DNA from 3 places in the Pantoea jilinensis genome. Region 1 is predicted to be linked to each of the others. Evidence: predicted binding sites of a transcription regulator. Region 1 holds the regulator's gene; each other region holds the start of a gene.
The links. The regulator CRP, encoded in region 1, controls carbon source genes, mostly activating them, when cyclic AMP is high. The targets are predictions, from matches to a motif close to ATGTGANNNNNNTCACAT.

Region 1 (6,919 bases):
TGGATATGGCGATTCGTAAGGCGCGCGATTTAGGACGTCACGTCAGCTACTTTGGCCCGGAAGCCAATGACTTTGGTCTGCTGGAGCAGAGCTTTAAAGAGTATGGTCAAAGCGGACAGGGCCAGTCGCGTAAATATCTGCACACCTACGATGAAGCCGTACCGTGGAATCAGGTGCCCGGCACCTTTACGCCCTGGCAGCCGCTGCCGCAGAACACTGACATTCTGTTCTATGAAGGACTGCACGGCGGCGTGGTGACGGCGCAGCATAACGTGGCGGAACAGGTTGATTTGCTGGTGGGCGTTGTGCCCATTGTTAACCTGGAGTGGATTCAGAAGCTGGTGCGCGACACCGGCGAGCGCGGTCATTCACGCGAAGCAGTGATGGATTCCGTGGTGCGTTCGATGGAAGATTACATCAATTTCATCACGCCACAGTTCTCGCGCACCCACATCAACTTTCAGCGCGTCCCGACCGTCGACACCTCAAACCCGTTCGCTGCCCGCGCCATTCCGTCACTGGATGAGAGCCTTGTGGTGATTCATTTCCAGGCGCTGGAAGATATCGACTTCCCCTACCTGCTGGCGATGCTGCAGGGTTCGTTTATCTCGCACATCAATACGCTGGTCGTGCCCGGCGGCAAAATGGGTCTGGCGATGGAGCTGATCATGGGTCCGCTGGTGAAGCGGCTGATGGAAGGTAAGCGGATAGAGTAAGAGGTCAGCAAAAAAAACGCAGAGAGCAGAGGCCTTTCGCAAAGATGTAAAACTGGCATTTCTGCGGGGAAAGGCTTACTGCTGAGCTGGCTTCAGGGAGCATACACCTTTCGCAAAGACGCAAAACCGCCATCCCTGGCAGGCTCAGCGCGGGCCATCCCTGGCCCGCTATGCTTTGCTACAGGCATATGCTCCCTTCGCTTCACGTCCGGCAACCACATCCGTTTTCAGAAAGGTCGCCACTGAAAAAACCTGGTGACAAAGAATCTTACAGCAACACCTAAGCTCAACACGCCGGGAACAGGGTCAGAAGAGGAAAGCGTCCCGCGACTGGGACAAAAACGCCGGGAGCGTTTTTAAACAACGCAAAGCGTTGGCCCGGTATGGGCGCACCTCAGGGATGAGGTGCGTAATAGCGCGGGCATAGTCTTAAAGCGGACTCTCTATGCAGGAACGGCACGACACCAGACCGACTCCGAATTGGCCCGCGACTTTAAAATGCCCTTCAGCCTGTTACAGCTCAATCACTTCATAGCTATGCGTAATCGTCACGCCTTTACCCAGCATGATGGCCACCGAACAATATTTTTCAGCAGAAAGATCCACCGCGCGTGAGACCGCTTTATCCTGGAGCGCTTTACCACTCACGATAAAATGCAGGTTGATGTGCGTAAAGATTCGCGGCGCCTCTTCACGACGTTCTGAGGTCAGTTTTACTTCACAATCAGCCACATCGTTACGGCCTTTTTGCAGAATTGATACCACGTCAATCGCGCTGCATCCGCCGGCCGCCATCAGCACCATCTCCATTGGGCTGGGCGCTTTATCGCCCGAATTTCCATCCATCAGTATCTGATGGCCGGATGAGGATTCTCCGAGGAATGTCAGTCCTTCTACCCACTTCACTCTTGCCTGCATGATTTTTGCTCCGGAATACGCTGTTTTGTCGCCAGAGTACGCTTTCGCCTGGTAAACAGCAATCCAGAGAAATCCGCCTGTAGCTGAAGCGAGACAACACAAGACAGTCGGCAAAAGCTGTGCTACAAACAGTGCTGAAAATATTTTTCGTCACCCGATGGCGAAGCCGGGAAGAATGATGCGCACTGCGCCTGATGCGGCCCGAATAATTTCCTGAAAGGGAAACGCTTGAAGCTTTCACCGCCTGACAGGGAAAACTGCCCCCTGTATTTTGGGCACGATTACAACAGAGGATAATAGCGAATGGTTCTCGGCAAACCGCAAACAGACCCTACACTCGAATGGTTCCTGTCCCATTGCCATATTCACAAGTATCCATCCAAAAGTACGCTGATTCACCAAGGTGAAAAAGCAGAAACGCTTTACTACATCGTGAAAGGTTCCGTCGCGGTTCTGATTAAAGATGAAGAAGGCAAAGAGATGATTCTTTCCTACCTGAATCAGGGCGATTTCATTGGTGAGCTTGGCCTGTTCGAAGAAGGCCAGGAGCGCAGCGCCTGGGTACGTGCGAAAAGCGCGTGCGAAGTGGCGGAGATTTCTTACAAGAAATTCCGTCAGCTGATTCAGGTTAATCCCGACATCCTGATGCGACTCTCCTCGCAGATGGCGCGTCGCCTGCAGGTCACGTCTGAAAAAGTGGGTAACCTCGCTTTCCTCGACGTCACCGGACGCATTGCACAGACCCTGCTCAACCTGGCGAAGCAGCCAGATGCCATGACGCATCCCGACGGCATGCAAATTAAAATCACTCGTCAGGAAATTGGCCAGATTGTGGGTTGTTCACGCGAAACCGTGGGCCGTATTTTGAAGATGCTGGAAGATCAGAACCTGATCTCCGCACACGGCAAAACCATCGTCGTTTACGGCACCCGCTAATTCCTGTCACCCACGGCGTGATGGCAACATCACGCCGTTATTGTTTGTGTTGGGCCGATGTGGCGTCGAATTATTTACCATCCTGAAGTCAACTACGCCTTGCGGCAAACGCTGGTGCTTTGTCTGCCCGTCGCGCTGGGCTGGCTGGCTGGCGACCTGCAAAAAGGTCTGCTGTTCTCGTTAGTGCCTGCCTGCTGCAATATTGCCGGTCTGGATACCCCGCATAAACGCTTTTTCAAACGCCTGATTGTGGGTGGCAGCCTGTTTGCCCTCGGCAGCTTCCTGATTCAGTGGCTCACCCTGCATGCCATTCCGCTGCCGCTCATCCTGTTCGCCATGCCCCTGCTGCTCGGCGTGACGGGTGAGATCAGCCCGCTGCATGGTCGTCTGCTGCCCGGCACGCTTATCGCCGCCATTTTTACCCTGAGCCTCATTGGCCGCATGCCCATCTATGTTACCCCGCTGCTCTACATCGGCGGCACGCTCTGGTATGGGCTGTTTAACTGGTTCTGGTTCTGGCTGTGGAAAGAGCAGCCGATGCGCGAAAGCCTCAGCCTGATCTACCGCGAGCTGGCTAACTACTGCGACGCCAAATACACCCTGCTGACGCAGCTGACCGACCCGGAAAAGGCACTGCCGCCGCTGCTGGCGCGTCAGCAGAAAGTGGTCGATCTGATTAACACCTGCTATCAGCAGATGCACATGCTGTCGGCAAGCCGCGATCACAGCCATAAGCGGCTGACGCGCGCCTTTCAGGTGGCGCTGGATCTGCAGGAACACATCTCGGTTAGTCTGCATCGGCCGGAAGAGGTGCAGAAGCTGGTCGAACAGAGCCATGCCGAAGCGGTGATCCGCTGGAATGCCAAAACCATTTCGGCCCGGCTACGGGTGCTGGCGGATAACATCCTTTATCATCAGCTACCCGATCGCTTTGCGATGGACAAACAGCTTGGCGCGCTGGAGAAGATCGCCCATCAGCATCCCGACAATCCGGTGGGTAACTTCTGTCTTTACCACTTCAACCGCATTGCGCGGGTGCTGCGCACGCAGAAACCGCTGTATCAGCGTGATCTGATGGCGGATCGTCAGCGCCGTCTGCCGCTGTTACCGGCGCTGCGCAGTTATCTCTCTTTTCGCTCGTCAGCGCTGCGCACCGCCGGACGCTTTGCGGTAATGCTGATGCTGGGCAGTGCACTGGCGCTGTTCTTCAACATCCCCAAACCTTACTGGATCCTGATGACCATCATGTTCGTCAGCCAGAACGGTTACAGCGCTACGCGTGTTCGCATCCAGCACCGTGCGCTGGGCACCTTTGCCGGTCTGGTGATTGCGGCCGCCACGTTGCGGCTGGCGGTACCGGAGTCGCTGGTGCTGCTGATCATGCTGGCAATAACCTTTATCAGCTATCGCTTTACGCGCCAGTTCTATGGCTGGTCAATGATTGGCTTTACGGTCACGGCGGTTTACTCGCTGCAATTGCTGTCGCTGAATGGCGCGCAGTTTCTGCTGCCGCGACTGATGGATACGCTGATGGGCTGTCTGATCGCCTTTGGCGGAATGCTGTGGCTGTGGCCGCAGTGGCAGAGTGGCTTACTGCGACAGAACGCCCATGATGCGCTGGAAGCCGATCAGGACGCACTGAGATTGTTGCTGGGTAACGAACAGTCACCTGAGAAACTGGCGTATCAGCGCGTGAAGGTGAATCAGGCGCACAATGCGCTGTTTAACTCGCTGAATCAGGCGATGCAGGAACCCGCGTTTAACTCCCGCTATCTGAGTGATATGCGGCTCTGGGTCACGCACAGTCAGTTTATTGTTGAGCACATTAATGCCATAACGATTCTGGCGCGGGAGCACACTATGCTGACCGACTCGCTGGCAGAACGCTATCTGCAATCCTGTGAAATCGCGCTACAGCGGTGTCAGCAGCGGCTGGAATATGATGGTGAAAGCTCACAGGTTAATCTGCTGGATGATCTTGAGAACATCAGTGAGGGACCTGTCACGGTGGTGGAACAGCATGTGCGACGTATTCTTGACCATCTGAGCGTGATGTACACCATCTCCTCACTGGCATGGAACCAGCGACCACAACATGGCCGCTGGCTGATCAGACGCTTACGTAAAAACTAGCCTAGCCGTTAAGCACCTTGCCGACGGCGGTGGCGAAGCGGCGCATGCCCTCTTCGATATCGGCCGGTTCGATAATCAGTGACGGCGCAAAACGCATCACGTCGGTGCCGGCAACCAGCACCATCACGCCCTCAGCGGCGGCGGCATTCAGTATGTCGCGTGACTTCCCGGCATGCTGAGGTTTAAGCGCGGCGCCAATCAGCAACCCCTTGCCGCGAATGTCACTGAACAAGTCATACTTCGCATCAATGGCCTGCAGCGCTGTGACAAAGTGCTCACGCCGCATATCGACACCCGCCAGCACGTCCGGCGTATTGATAATATCCAGCGCCGTTTCAGCGATGGCGCAGGCCAGCGGATTGCCGCCATACGTGGTCCCATGCACGCCTGGTGCCATGGTCGAGGCGATCTCGTTAGTGGTCAGCATGGCGCTGACCGGGAAACCGCCGCCCAGCGCTTTGGCTGAGGTCAGAATATCGGGCTGGACGCCATAATGCTCATAGGCGAACAGTTTGCCGCTGCGTCCCATGCCACTCTGCACTTCATCCAGCACCAGCAGCGCCTGATGCTGATCGCAAAGCTCGCGCAGTCCCTGCATAAATTCCTGCGTCGCGGGCACTACGCCGCCTTCGCCCTGAATCGGTTCAACCACGATGGCGCAGGTGTGGTCGTCGATTACCGCTTTCACTGCATCAAGGTCATTAAACGGCACGTGGACGATATCCGCCGGTTTCGGCCCGAACCCGTCGGAATATTTTGGCTGTCCGCCGACCGTAACGGTAAACAGCGTCCGGCCATGAAAGGCGTTATGGAAGGCGATGATTTTACTTTTAAACGGGCTGTGACGTTTGCAGGCGTAGTAGCGCGCCAGCTTAAACGCGGCTTCGTTGGCTTCGGCACCGGAGTTGGCAAAGAAGACGCGATCGGCAAAGGTCGCCTGGATTAACTTACTGGCAAGGCGCAGCGCCGGTTCGTTGGTGAAGACGTTGCTGGTGTGCCACAGCGTCTCGCCCTGGCTTTTCAGCGTCTCCACCAGCGCAGGATGGCAGTGTCCAAGTGCGGTGACGGCGATACCACCCGAGAAATCGATATACTCTTTGCCCTGCTGATCCCATACACGGCTGCCCTTGCCTTTTACCGGCACGAACTGCGCAGGTGCATAAACAGGCAAAATAACGTTATCGAACGTCTCCCGCGTGACCGCAATTTTTTCCGCTGCCATTGATGACCCCATTTAAATGATTATTGTGCAAACATGAAATAATAATCACAAAATATGCATAAAAAATCACTCAAAGGCAACTTATTGCTCAAGGAAATTGCGCAGCAGCAGATGTCCCTGCTCGCTGAGAATGCTCTCGGGATGGAACTGTACGCCTTCCAGCGCCAGAGTTTTGTGGCGGAATCCCATAATTTCGTCAGGCTCGCCGTCACGCATCGTCCAGGCCGTCACCTCGAACGCCTCGGGCAGAGTATCGCGCTGCACAATCAGCGAGTGATAGCGGGTCACGGTAAGGGGATTATTGAGATTGCGAAACACGCCCTGGCCGGTGTGCTGAATGGCAGAGGTTTTGCCGTGCATCACCTGACGCGCACGTACCACCTGCGCGCCATACGCCTGCGCAATCGCCTGATGGCCCAGGCAGACGCCCAGCACCGGCAGCTGTCCGGCGAAGTGCCGGATTGCCGCCAGCGAGATGCCTGATTCCGACGGCGTGCAGGGGCCAGGCGAGATGGCCAGATGGGTCAGTGGCAGCGCCGCCATCTGCTCCAGCGTGATGGCATCATTGCGCACCACCTGAACCTGCGCGCCCAGCTCGCAGAAATATTGATAGAGATTCCAGGTAAAGGAGTCGTAATTGTCGATAAGCAGCAGCATGACGTGTCCAGAATGATAAACCGCGCCGCTATTCTACGCGGTCAGGCCGCCTCACTCACCACTTTCGCAAAGACCTGCTCCAGCGGGACCAAATCTCCGGCTACACCGGCCTGATTCGCCGCTTTCCAGCTTTCAGCATCCGTCTCTTCCCAGTTCAGCAGATATCCGGCATGCAGTGCAAGCTGTTCAAAGAAAATCCGCTGCGCCCGACCATTTCCGTGGCGGAAAGGATGCAGCATATTGATTTCGCAATAGTAGTGAGCGAGGCGCTGAATAAATTCGTCACGCGGCAAATCAGCTAACCCCTTCTCTTCTTCCAGCGCGGCCATCAGGGCAT
Region 2 (6,919 bases), 950 kb from region 1:
ATGATATCCGCAGGTGTGGCTTCCACGCGTGATGTCGGGTTCGACAACGGCATCACGATAGGGCGCTTACAGTGCTTGTGCATCTCGCGAATGATCTCTTCGGTGAACAGACCCGGCTGGCCGGAGACACCAATCAGAATATCGGGTTTCGCATTGCGTACGACATCCAGCAGCGAAATGGAATCATTGGTGATATCCCAGGTCTGCAGGTTTTCGCTTTTCTGCACCAGCTTGCTCTGGAAGTCGAGCAGGTTGGGGAGCTTATCAGTCAACAGACCAAAGCGATCCACCATCATTACCCGGCCACGCGCTTCATCATCACTCAGACCTTCTGATTTCATCTGCGCAATGATCTGTTCAGCGATTCCGCAACCCGCAGAACCGGCACCCAGGAACACCACTTTCTGCTCGCACAGGCGGCTACCGGCTGCGCGGCTGGCCGCAATCAGCGTGCCAACGGTCACGGCGGCGGTGCCCTGAATATCGTCGTTAAAGCAGCAGACTTCATCGCGATAGCGGTTCAGCAGCGGCATAGCATTCTTCTGGGCGAAATCTTCAAACTGCAACAGCACTTTCGGCCAGCGGCGCTTAACGGCCTGAATAAACTCATTCACGAACGTATCATACTCTTCGCCAGTGATACGCGGATGACGCCAGCCCATGTAGAGCGGATCGTTCAGCAACTGCTGATTGTTGGTGCCGACATCCAGCACAACCGGCAGCGTGTACGCCGGGCTGATGCCGCCACAGGCGGTATAGAGCGAAAGCTTACCAATCGGGATACCCATGCCACCGATGCCCTGATCGCCGAGGCCCAGAATACGTTCGCCATCAGTCACCACAATCACCTTCACATTCTGCTTGGTGGCGTTTTGCAGCATATCTTCGATGCGATCGCGGTTTGGGTAGGAGATGAACACGCCACGCGCACGGCGGTAGATTTCAGAGAAGTGTTCACACGCTGCGCCAACGGTCGGGGTGTAGATAATCGGCATCATCTCTTCGAGATGGTTATCCAGCAGGCGGTAAAACAGCGTTTCGTTGGTGTCCTGGATGTTGCGCAGGTAGACATGCTTATCGTTATTGTTTTTGAAGTCCTGGAACTGACGCCAGGCACGCTGCGCCTGCTCTTCAATCGATTCTACGGCTTCTGGCAGCAGACCATTGAGGTTGAATTCGTTACGTTCTTCGATACTGAAGGCGCTGCCTTTGTTTAACAGGGGAAATTCCAGCAAAATCGGGCCAGCATAAGGGATATACAGCGGGCGTTTACTTTCGTAGTCGAGTTCCATGCAGTGATGCTCCGGTTGCAGTGTTGTCTGGCGTCACGCCGGAAAGGTAGCGCCAGTTTTCTTACCCGTTATAGCTCAGACTGCAGGCCCGGCAGCGGCAGGGTAACCGCTCCAGAAAGATTCACGACCGCGGTGCCATCCTGCAACCTGAATTATTCAGAGTAATTTGTGATCACGTGAATTCTGGCGCCAGATCCTATGAAATTTCCCGCAGAAGTACAGCGTTTGTTCATAAAAGCTCACAAAACTGTGGCCTCTCTGACAGCGGGTTATGCTTTGTACAGCGTCACCTGCAGCAGCTCACCGCAACCAAATGTCTCAAGTGTTGCCTGTGTGGCGGCGAACTGGCTTAACGTGGCATTTTCTACTTCGGCTAAAACCGCTTTTTTTATCTGATGAACATCGCCGCCCTGCATGTTCAGCAAGACCAGCGCCGCCTGAAGTGGCGGGAAGCTTGGGTTGAACGCGGCATTTTCCGCATAGCGACCCGCGACAATCGCGCCATCCTGGGTCAGCAGGGCAACACCAGCGTGTGACTGACTGTAAGGCGCATGGCTGGCATTGGCGGCGGCCACGGCGGCCTGTACCAGTTCATCGCCCTCGGCCACGTAACCATGATCAACCTCGTCCATCAGGAAGGTTGTGATGTCGAGATCGCGTGGGCCAAAGGCATAGGGCAGATAGTCGGCCAGGGTGCTGATCGCGCGCTTTGGCAGGCTGATACGAATGCTGGTGCCGCTGTTCAGCTCGTTCATAAACTGACGGCAGTGCCCGCACGGCGTGTAGTTAACGGTTATCGTCTCAAGCTGGCGCTCGCCACGCAGCCACGCATGGGTAATGGCGCTCTGCTCGGCGTGAACCGTCTGCTGCATCGCCGTGCCGATAAATTCCATGTTGGCCCCAAAGTACCAGTTGCCGCTGACGCCACGGGCAATCGCCCCGACGTTAAAATGCGACACGGTAGCCACGGCGCAGGACGCCGCCAGAGGCAGCAGCGCCAGCGCCAGTGCATCGGCATCCATCTGGGTCTGTTGTTGCAGCGAGGCGACCTGGTCGGCGCTGAGCACGGCGTTGAAGTCAGCCTCGTTCAGCAGGGGAGCCAGTGCAGTTTGCAGCGTTGACGGCAATGCCTCAAAAGCGGAGAGGAAACGGGATTGCATGTGAGCCTCATTAAATTCAGCAGGGCGATGTGCCAGTCACCGGTTTATATGTGATCCACATCGCTCTGACAATGTAACCTGTGTTGCATGTTTCAACTTTGCGAGATCTATCGCAAAGTTTCAGCCAAACCAGTGCAGCAGGAGCGGAAAAATAAAGGGCGCCAGCAGTGAGGTGATGATGCCGCAGATCACCAGCGCCAGTGAACTGAAGGCGCCCTCCTGATAGTCGAGCTCGGCCGCGCGTGCTGTGCCCAGGGCATGTGACGCATTGCCAATTGCCAGTCCGCGCGCGGCTTTAGACTTCACGCCCAGCAGATTCAGTACCGTGTGCCCGAACACCGCACCCAGCACCCCGGCAATAAGTACACAAATAGCGCTGATAGCGGGGATACCATGCAGCGAGCCGGAGACAGCCATCGCGATGGGTGTGGTCACGGATTTGGGCATGATCGTGGCGGCAATTTCGGGCGTGGCACCCATCCACAGAGCAATAGCAGTACCTGAACTCATGGCGGTCACACTGCCAATAAAGCAGACGCCGATAATGGACTTCCAGCGGGCACGAATCTGGTGCATCTGCTCATACAGCGGCAATGCCAGCGCAACCACGGCCGGTTGCAACAGCTGATTGAGAATCTCACTGCCTGCGAAATAGCGCGAGTAGGGCAGCTGTAACAGCAGCAGTATCGGGATAATGATCGCCATCGCCACCAGCAGCGGATTGAGCAGCGAGATCTTCAGTTTTATCGCCAGCTTGCGTGCCAGAAAAAAGGCAGCCAGCGTCAATGGCAGCGACCACCATATCTCACTCATCAGCAGACTCCCCGGCCGGACGGCGGCTGTGAAGCTTGTGGGCACTTACGCCAACAATGGAGAGGACCAGCAGGGTGCTGACGACGCAGGAGACAACGATAGGGCCGAACTGCGCGGTAAGAATATCGGTGTAGCTCATTACCCCGACGCTAATCGGCACAAACAGCAGCGCCATATAGCGAATCAGCAGATGGCATCCCGGCTTCACCCAGCTCACTGGCAGAATCTGTGACGCAAGCAGGGCAAACAGAATTAACATCCCCAGAATGCTGCCGGGCATTTTGATAGGCAGCAGCGAGGCGATACCGATACCGGCGTATAAGCAGAGATAAATGATGATAAAAGCGCGAAGATAACGTCCGCAGACAGACAGCACGGTGAGCATGGCAGGCTCCTGTTTTCACTGAGCTTCATCATACGCATTAACCGCTTAGCGTGCTAGCGATCACACTTATGGGTACAGGGCAGTGCCGGGTGAAGCGTGCCGGGAAAGAAAAGGAGAGGTTGGGTAGTCGTGGGAACAGAGAAGAGAAAACCCTTCGCGCCAGAGCTAAGGCACGAAGGGTTTCAGAACGGCAGTGTGCTTTGCAGCTTAAACCGCAGAGGGCAGACCTTTACTTAACCGGCATGCCCGGTACAGCACCGCTATCAACGGACAACACGAACAGATCTTTCCCGCCCGGACCCGCTGACAGCACCATACCTTCGGAGATGCCGAAGCGCATTTTACGCGGCGCCAGGTTGGCCACGATGATGGTCATTTTACCGACCAGCACAGAGGGATCAGGATAAGCGGCGCGGATGCCCGAGAAAATCTGACGCTTTTCACCGCCCAGGTCGAGTTGCAGACGCAGCAGCTTGTCTGAACCTTCAACCCGTTCCGCCTGCTCGATTAGCGCAACGCGCATATCCACTTTGGCGAAATCGTCGATGGTGATGGTGTCACCAATCGGCGCATCTGCCAGCGGACCGGTTGCGGCTGGTGCACTTGCTGCGGCAGCATCCTCTTTGGAGGCGTCAATCAGTCCCTCAACCTTCGCCATTTCAATGCGGCTGTAGAGTGCTTTGAATGGCGCAACCTGATGATCCAGCAGCGGCTGCGCAATGGCATCCCAGCTCAATTCACAGTTCAGGAAGCCCTCTGCACGGGCGCTCAGTGACGGCAGCACCGGCTTCAGCCAGGTCATCAGAATGCGGAACAGGTTAATGCCCATTGAGCAGATGGCCTGCAGATCGGCATCACGGCCTTCCTGCTTCGCGACCACCCACGGAGCCTGCTCATCGACATAACGGTTCGCCAGGTCGGCCAGCGCCATAATTTCACGGATAGCACGGCTGTATTCGCGCGCAGCCCAGGCATCACCAATCTTCTCTGACGCATCAACGAAGGTCTGATAGAGCGCCGGATCGGCCAGTTCTGCCGCCAGTTTGCCGTCAAAGCGTTTGGTAATGAAGCCTGCGTTACGTGACGCCAGGTTAACCACTTTGTTGACGATGTCGGCATTTACGCGCTGGACGAAATCTTCCAGATTCAGGTCGATGTCGTCGATACGTGAAGAGAGTTTCGCCGCGTAGTAGTAACGCAGGCTGTCGGCATCCAGATGTTGCAGCCAGGTGCTGGCTTTGATAAAGGTGCCGCGCGACTTCGACATCTTGGCACCGTTAACGGTGACATAGCCGTGTACAAACAGATTGTTCGGCTTGCGGAAGTTGCTGCCTTCCAGCATCGCTGGCCAGAACAGGCTATGGAAATAGACGATATCTTTACCGATGAAATGATACAGCTCGGTGGTGGAGTCTTTACGCCAGAATTCGTCGAAGTCGATGTCGCCGCGCTTGTCGCACAGGTTCTTGAACGAGCCCATGTAGCCGATAGGCGCATCCAGCCAGACGTAGAAGTATTTGCCTGGCGCATCCGGAATTTCAAAGCCGAAGTAAGGCGCATCGCGTGAGATATCCCACTGCTGCAGGCCTGACTCAAACCACTCCTGCATTTTGTTCGCCACCTGATCCTGCAGCGCACCGGAGCGGGTCCACGCCTGCAGCATGGCGCTGAAGGACGGCAGATCAAAGAAGAAGTGCTCAGAGTCGCGCAGAACTGGCGTCGCACCAGAAACCACAGACTTAGGATCGATCAGCTCGGTCGGGCTGTAGGTCGCGCTGCAGACTTCACAGTTGTCGCCGTATTGATCAGGTGACTTACATTTCGGGCAGGTGCCTTTCACAAAACGGTCCGGCAGGAACATCCCTTTTTCCGGATCGTAAAGCTGGGAAATGGTGCGGTTTTTAATAAAACCGTTCTCTTTCAGGCGGCCGTAAATCAGCGCAGACAGCTCGCGGTTTTCATCGCCGTGAGTGGAGTGATAATTGTCATAGCTGACGTTGAAACCGGCAAAGTCGGCTTCATGCTCGCTTTTCATTTCTGCAATCATCTGCTCCGGCGCAATGCCCAGCTGCTGAGCTTTCAGCATGATAGGCGTGCCGTGCGCATCATCGGCGCAAATGAAATAAACCTGATTGCCACGCATTCGTTGGTAACGCACCCAAATATCTGCCTGGATATGCTCGAGCATGTGGCCGAGATGGATTGATCCGTTCGCGTAAGGCAGTGCGCACGTTACCAGAATTTTTTTAGCGACTTGAGTCATAGTTTGCGTAGCTTTCTGTTGATTGAAAAAACGGGCTTAGATGGTAACTGATGGCTTCTCCTGCGTAAACATAAGGGATTCACCCCGCCAGTCGCCGCAGATCCACGAGCATCTGATATCATTGACAATACATCGCTGAAACACAGCGTAAGCACAGCAGAAATAAGGAGCAGGGGATGACAGTACAATCCCGGGAACCGCATACGCCAGAGGGCCTGCGCGCCATCGTAGCGGGCGTATTGAGAAGCTTTGAGCATCCGACCCTTAAACAGAATCTCACCTCGCTGAAAGCGCTGCACCACGTGGCGCAGCTGGATGGAACGCTGCATGTTGAACTGCTGATGCCGTTTGCGTGGGCCAGCGGGTTCGACGACCTGAAAGAGCAGGTCAGCGCCGACCTGCTGCGTCAGACCGGCGCACGCGCAATCGACTGGCGGCTCAGCCACGATATCGCCACCCTGAAGCGGGTGAAAAACCAGCCGGGCGTTAACGGGGTTAAAAACATTATTGCGGTCAGCTCCGGCAAAGGCGGCGTGGGTAAATCCAGCACCGCCGTAAATATGGCACTGGCGCTGGCAGCTGAGGGCGCGCGCGTCGGCATTCTTGACGCGGATATTTACGGCCCGTCTGTGCCGAACATGCTTGGGACTCAGGACCAGCGGCCAACCTCGCCGGATGGGACCCATATGGCGCCGATCATGGCACATGGGCTGGCCACCAACTCCATTGGTTATCTGGTCACGGATGACAATGCGATGGTGTGGCGCGGACCCATGGCCAGTAAAGCGCTTATGCAGTTGCTGAATGAGACTCTGTGGCCTGAGCTGGATTATCTGGTGCTGGATATGCCGCCCGGCACGGGCGACATTCAGCTGACGCTGGCGCAGAACGTGCCGGTAACCGGTGCGCTGGTGGTCACGACGCCGCAGGATATCGCCCTGATTGATGCCCGCAAAGGACTGGTCATGTTTGAAAAGGTCAATGTGCCGGTGCTGGGCGTGGTAGA
Region 3 (6,919 bases), 430 kb from region 1:
CCAGATCCAGTGGGTATCAATCGCGGTCGGGTTGCCTGGCGCTGCTGCACCCACATGGGTAAACATCGCCAGCGAAATATCAAAGTGGTTATTGGAGTGACAGCCCCAGGTGAGGCCCCATTCATCGCACAGCTGCGCGACCCGAACAGCACCGCTCAGCGTCCAGAAATGCGGATCGGCCAGCGGAATATCGACCGCATTGACCATCACCGCGTGGTTCATCTCGCGCCAGTTGGTGGCGATCATATTTGTGGCGACGGGCAGGCCGGTTGCGCGCCGGAACTCAGCCATCACTTCCCGGCCCGAATAGCCCTGCTCCGCGCCACAGGGGTCTTCGGCGTAGCTCAGCACATCCTGCATTCCTTTACACAGCGCGATGGCTTCATCCAGCAGCCAGGCTCCATTGGGATCGACGGTGATACGGGCATCGGGAAAACGCTGCTTGAGCGCCGCCGCCGTGGCGATCTCCTGCTCACCCGGCAGCACGCCACCTTTGAGCTTGAAATCTTTAAAGCCATATTTATCCTGTGCCGCTTCAGCCAGGCGCACGACAGCATCGCTGGTCAGTGCTTCCTGATGACGCAGGTGATACCAGTCGTGGCTGGCCTGATCACCGCTCAGATAGGGAAGATCGGTTTTACGGCGGTCGCCAAGATAGAACAGGTAGCCCAGCACCGTGACTTCATCACGCTGTTTGCCCGGCCCCAGCAGTTCAGCCACCGGTACGCCCAGACACTGTCCCAGCAGATCGAGCAGCGCGGCTTCAAGTGCGGCCACCGCATTGACCCGCAATTCAAAGGTCCATGCACCGTTACCGAAAGTGGTGAAGTCGGCGGACTGATTGCCTTTGTGCACCTGCTGCACCAGACGATTCATTCGGGCAATCTGCTGGCCTTTCACCTGCGGAATCGCCTCCACCAGCGTCTGATAGATGGTGTCGCCGCCCGGCGCCTCACCGACGCCGGTGTGACCGGCACTATCAGTGAGCACCACAATGTTGCGGGTAAAACAGGCGTTGTGTGCACCGCCAATATTGAGCAGCATACTGTCGTAACCGGCGACCGGGATAACCCGCATGTCAGTAATCACCGGCGAACTTTGCGTATTCATGATGCATCCTTACCAGGCCAGGTTTTCAGTTCGACACGTTTGATATCGCCGGCAATGACCAGGAAGCTGAATGCCGCGACAAAGGCGTGAATCCCCACATAAACCAGCGCGCCTTCAAATGAACCGCTGGTGGCAATGATGTAACCGATGGCGATAGGCGTGACGATGCCGGAGAAGTTACCGAACATGTTGAACAAACCACCGCTCAGGCCGCTGATCTCTTTCGGCGCGGTATCTGCCATCACCGCCCAGCCCAGCGCGCCGATGCCTTTACCAAAGAAGGCCAGTGCCATAAAGAACACCACCATCCATTCGGTATTGGTGTAGTTACACATCACCATTGAGATAGAGAGCAGCATGCCGAGAACGATTGGCGTTTTACGTGCGATATTCAGCGAGCCGGTTTTACGCATCAGCCAGTCAGAGATCACCCCGCCCAGTACGCCGCCGAGGAAGCCGCACACCGCCGGAATCGACGCAACAAAGCCCGCTTTAAGAATCGACATGCCGCGCGCCTGTACCAGATAGACCGGGAACCAGGTGATAAAGAAGTAGGTTAAGGCGTTAACACAGTATTGACCGAGATAGATGCCCAGCATCATGCGTGACGTCAGCAGCTGTTTGATCTGGAACCACTTCTCGCTCCAGCTCACTTTTCGGGTGTTCTTTTTGACATCCATGTTGATGAGCGCGCCGCCCTGTTCCATGTACTCCAGTTCAGCTTTATTCACGCCAGGATGATCGGTGGGATCGTGTATCACTTTGAGCCAGATGAAACTGAGGATGATGCCCAGGCCGCCCATGAACCAGAACACGTGCGCCCAGCCCACGGAAGAGACCAGCCAGCCCATAATCGGTGCGAAGATCACGGTGGCAAAGTATTGGGCCGAGTTGAAGATCGCCACCGCCGTGCCGCGTTCCTGCGCCGGGAACCAGGCTGCGACTATGCGGCTGTTGCCCGGGAAAGAAGGTGCTTCAGCCAGGCCGACCAGGAAACGCAGAATAAACAGCGACATGATGATGCCAAAGCCGCTGAACAGATCGACGAACCCTTGCAGAAAGGTAAACAGCGACCAGGTGAAGATGCTCCAGAAGTAGACGCGTTTTGAGCCGAAGCGATCGAGCAGCCAGCCGCCCGGAATCTGACCAATGACATACGCCCATGAGAACGCTGAGAAGATATAGCCAAGTCCGACTGAATCAAGGCCGATATCTTTGGACATCGCCGAACCGGCAATTGAAATGGTTGCGCGGTCACCGTAGTTGAATGAGGTGACGATAAATAACATCACCACAATCCAGTAACGGGCATTGGTGCGCTTCTGCACCGTTTCCGCGGTCTGGCTGAAACTATTCATGATGCACTCCTGAAATATAGCGTGAGCTACATCCGCTCTGACTGCATACACATCGCGTTGGGTATCAGAGAGAAATTGGGTTAAACACGGCGATCTTTTTGTTTTGGCAAACTTTTATTTATTCATCCGGCTGCTGACAGCTGCGGTCATTAACGCGCCTTTGCCCCTGCATCAGATGAGGAATACGTCGTGACAGATAACCTGACTTTGGCTAACGAAACTCAGTATAAGAACAGCCCGTAGCGATCACATTGGCGTATCGCCCTGGAATAAACTTATTAATGAAGTGATTATCTTGCGGATGCACAAAAGGCTGCGGTGTGGCTCACGAAAGTGGCAAATACCATGGCGAAATTAGCCGCTGACAACGCTTTACCCCGCTGTTTGTGAGGCTCTTCACTTGCTTTTGGATAAGCGACCCAAAACAACGCGGTGAAATACCTCAATGGTGGTCATTTGCACAATGCGCCACGTGCGACGCCTCCCTATACTGAAGCTGGCAAACACGCGTGTGACAGATCAGAACATTACAACGTGCCGCACAAGTACGGCACGACAGACAGGAAGGTGAGCGATGAAACCCAATACAGATGAACAACCGCTCTATATCAAAGTCCATGAGCATGACAATGTCGCGATTGTGGTCAACAGCATGGGTCTGCCAGCCGGCACGCAGTTTGCGGATGGCCTGACGCTTACTGAACATGTGCCGCAGGGCCATAAAGTGGCGCTAAGCGCCATTAACCAGGGTGCAGAGATTGTGCGATATGGTGAAGTTATCGGCTATGCGCTGCGGGATATTGCCCAGGGCAGCTGGATTGATGAATCTCTTGTTGCGCTGCCAGAAGCCCCTCCGCTGGAGAGCCTGCCGTTAGCCAAGCAGGTTCCGCCTGATTTGCCGCCGTTAGAAGGTTACACCTTTGAAGGTTACCGGAATGCGGATGGCAGCGTGGGTACGCGTAATCTCCTCGGCATCACCACCAGTGTCCACTGCGTGGCGGGTGTGGTGGATCATGTCGTGCAGATCATTGAACGGGATCTGCTGCCACGCTTTCCGAATGTGGATGGCGTCGTCGCCCTGAACCATCTTTATGGCTGTGGTGTGGCGATCAACGCGCCTGCTGCGGTGGTGCCGATTCGCACCATTCATAATCTGGCACTGAATGCCAATTTCGGCGGCGAAGTGATGATCGTCAGTCTGGGTTGCGAAAAGTTGCAGCCTGAGCGCCTGCTGACCGGCACGCCTGACGTGCAGGCCATTTCACTGGACGACCATGACATCGTGCGTTTGCAGGATGAAAAGCTGGTGGGTTTCGGTGCGATGGTGAATGAGATTCTGCAGGTCGCAGAACGTCATCTTCAGCGGCTCAATGCGCGCCAGCGCGAAACCTGCTCCGCTGCAGAATTGATTGTGGGTATGCAGTGTGGAGGCAGCGATGCGTTCTCAGGCGTAACGGCGAATCCGGCGGTGGGCTTCGCCTCTGATCTGCTGGTGCGCTGCGGGGCGACCGTGATGTTCTCTGAAGTCACTGAAGTGCGTGATGCCATTCACCTGCTGACGCCACGGGTGATCAATCAGGAAGTTGGTAAGCGCTTACTGGAGGAGATGGCCTGGTATGACAATTACCTCGACCAGGGCCAGACCGATCGCAGCGCTAACCCGTCTCCCGGCAACAAAAAAGGCGGCCTGGCCAACGTAGTGGAAAAAGCACTGGGATCGATCGCCAAATCGGGACGCAGCGCCATTGTCGAAGTGCTCTCGCCGGGTCAACGGCCTACGCGGCGTGGATTAATTTATGCGGCGACGCCCGCCAGCGATTTTGTCTGCGGCACGCAGCAACTGGCATCCGGTATCACGTTACAGGTGTTCACGACCGGGCGCGGAACGCCTTACGGTCTGGCCGCGATTCCGGTGATCAAGATGGCGACGCGCAATGCGCTGGCAGAGCGCTGGCACGATCTGATGGACATCAATGCCGGAACGATTGCGACGGGTGAAGAGAGTATTGAGCAGGTGGGCTGGCGACTGTTTGAGTTGATTCTGGACATTGCCAGCGGCAGGAAGCAGACCTGGTCCGATCGCTGGGGTATCCGTAATCAGCTGGCTGTGTTTAACCCGGCACCTGTCACCTGATATTGCACTCAACTGACATCGCCGTGCGCGCAACACAGGCTTATCTCAGCCAGGGCATAGATAAGCCTGCCGTTGCAATCAGAGCTGTGCGCCCCAGGCTTCAACCCATGGAGAGGTGACCGCTTCCGGCTCAGGGTTTTCAGTGGCATCAACCAGTAATACTTCGCCAACCCGCTGAGCGCCCTGCTCCTGCAGCAGCGCATCAAACGCTTTGCCCGCGCCACAGAAATGGTCATAACTGCTGTCACCCAGCGCAATCACGCCGTAGCGCAGCGCAGGCTGATGACCCAGCTTATCTTTGATCGCATGGAACAGACCGGAAATCGAATCGGGCAAATCGCCCTGGCCGGTGGTTGAGGTGACGATTAACGCCACATCGCCGGCACCGTTCTGCCAGTCTGCCAGCGTCGGATCATCAAATACGGTGACGCTGTGCCCCTGCTGTTGCAGTAACGGCTCCGCTTCTTCCGCCACCAGCAATGCATTGCCGTATACCGTACCTACAAAAATACCAATCTTTGCCATCTGCTTTCTCCCTTATTCTGAAACGCTATCCTGTCCTGGCGCTGCGTTAAACTCAACCCGCGGCACCTCAGGAATCTGTTCCTGCCAGCCAAACTGATTCATCAGATTCTGCCAGACGCCATCCAGTCCGGCGCGTATCAGCAATGGTTCACCGGTCACCGGATGGGTCAATGCCAGGCTGCTGGCGTGCAGCATCAGTCGGTTAGCGCCGAAATGTTCGGCAGCACCCCGGTTCTGACGCAGATCACCGTGCGCAGAATCACCAATAATCGGATGACGCAGGTGTGACATATGGCGGCGCAGCTGATGCTTACGACCGGTTTTAGGGGCCATCTCTACAAGGCTGTAGCGCGACGTGGGATAACGACCAATGCCGACCGGCATCTCAACGGTGGCCAGTGACTGATAATCGGTGACGGCGGGCTGTGCGGTGCGCGCTTCAGTGGCGTGTTTATCGGCAATTTTATCCAGCTCTTCCACCAGCGGATAATCGAGCGTTCCACTGCTCTCCAGCCAGCCACGCACCACGGCGTGGTAGGTTTTCTGCATCTGGTGCTGTTCAAACTGCAGGGAAAGCAGACGTCCGACTTCACTCGAAAGCCCCATCAGCAGCACGCCTGACGTAGGTTTATCCAGCCGATGCGCGGTAAAGACATGCTGTCCGATCTGATCACGAACAGTCTGCATCACAAACACCGTTTCATGGCGATCCAGCCAGCTGCGATGAACCAGCCAGCCGCTGGGCTTGTTAACGGCAACCAGCCACTCATCCTGATAGAGTATCTCCAGCATCAGTGGGCAGCATCCTTCATCAAGGCATCCAGCTGACGCAGGGTCAGCAGCAGCGGCGCAATGCCGGGCTGGTCAGGTACCAGCGCCACTTCATAATAGGGGGCAACGGCAAAGTTTTGCGGCAGCGGATGTCCCGCGGCAATCAGGGCATGCATCCGCGGGACTAAGACCCACTGGAGCCATTGCAGCGGTTCCAGTGTATCCACGCAAAAAGGTTCCTGGCTCTTAAGCGCACCCTCGGCCGGAGGAGTACTTTGCCAGAGATGGTGCTCACGCATCACCGCTTCCAGTTGCTCCAGCCGTTGCGTAATTAATTGTTCAGGCGCCATGCGCCACCTCCAGCGAGCAGTCAAAAATGGGCGGCAAGCATATCACTTGTTGGCACAGGCACAAAAAAAGGGAGCACTGTATAAACAGTGCTCCCGGTTCGTTTGCAGCTATCCTGCTACGTTTATGCTCCCTGCTCTTCCATGACAACTTGTCCAGTGCGAACTCCTGTCGCGCATCGTCCTGATGTATCCTTAGCCTCCTGGCCCACCGCCTCTTCTGAGGGGTTCTCATTCTCCATCCTGGAGGTGTCCCTTACTCAATCCTGAGCGATCCTGTTTCGTCCTGAAACCTTCACTGTGCCGTAAGCTCCGTTACGTTCCTGCCTCATGGCTTACCATCATCCTGACGATATCTGTTTCCTGAGCATCCTGCAGTGAGAAACATTTTGACAGAAACCGTTACGCAAACAAGGCACTCAGAAGGGAACTTTACGAAATGTGCTGCAGATATTCAGATAAACGCCATTAAGTTTATGATTCACAATATTTTTACATTTCAGTTTTCCGAATATCTCATCTGTTATATGGCGATCTCTCACAGAAGATGTAAGAGATATCTCACAAGGTCAGCAGCCGATCACTGCAAATCAGTTGATAACCGGTTGTAATGACTTAAGAAATATCTCAAGACTTTCGGCTAATATCGCACGCTGTTTGCGGCCAGGCTGCTC

Region 2: a site for CRP is predicted at 2,501-2,518, ahead of cdd (cytidine deaminase). Genes of this name have one in related genera too.
Region 3: a site for CRP is predicted at 2,853-2,870, ahead of garD (galactarate dehydratase). Genes of this name have one in related genera too.

The regions. Positions count from the first base shown of each region.
Region 1 covers NZ_CP077746.1:417,357-424,275, reverse strand. The annotation lists gene KTJ90_RS01935 (phosphoribulokinase) at 1-716, shown strand, start outside; gene KTJ90_RS01930 (OsmC family protein) at 1,230-1,634, opposite strand; gene crp (cAMP-activated global transcriptional regulator CRP) at 1,938-2,570, shown strand; gene KTJ90_RS01920 (YccS/YhfK family putative transporter) at 2,628-4,703, shown strand; gene argD (bifunctional acetylornithine/succinyldiaminopimelate transaminase) at 4,705-5,925, opposite strand; gene KTJ90_RS01910 (aminodeoxychorismate/anthranilate synthase component II) at 6,007-6,582, opposite strand; gene KTJ90_RS01905 (putative adenosine monophosphate-protein transferase Fic) at 6,624-6,919, opposite strand, start outside.
Region 2 covers NZ_CP077746.1:1,364,721-1,371,639, forward strand. The annotation lists gene KTJ90_RS06365 (NAD-dependent malic enzyme) at 1-1,292, opposite strand, end outside; gene cdd (cytidine deaminase) at 1,562-2,452, opposite strand; gene KTJ90_RS06375 (CidB/LrgB family autolysis modulator) at 2,573-3,265, opposite strand; gene KTJ90_RS06380 (CidA/LrgA family protein) at 3,258-3,650, opposite strand; gene metG (methionine--tRNA ligase) at 3,880-5,913, opposite strand; gene apbC (iron-sulfur cluster carrier protein ApbC) at 6,090-6,919, shown strand, end outside.
Region 3 covers NZ_CP077746.1:847,141-854,059, reverse strand. The annotation lists gene KTJ90_RS04070 (enolase C-terminal domain-like protein) at 1-1,110, opposite strand, end outside; gene KTJ90_RS04065 (MFS transporter) at 1,107-2,468, opposite strand; gene garD (galactarate dehydratase) at 3,043-4,602, shown strand; gene KTJ90_RS04055 (flavodoxin) at 4,681-5,127, opposite strand; gene truC (tRNA pseudouridine(65) synthase TruC) at 5,140-5,919, opposite strand; gene KTJ90_RS04045 (YqcC family protein) at 5,919-6,248, opposite strand; gene syd (SecY-interacting protein Syd) at 6,836-6,919, opposite strand, start outside.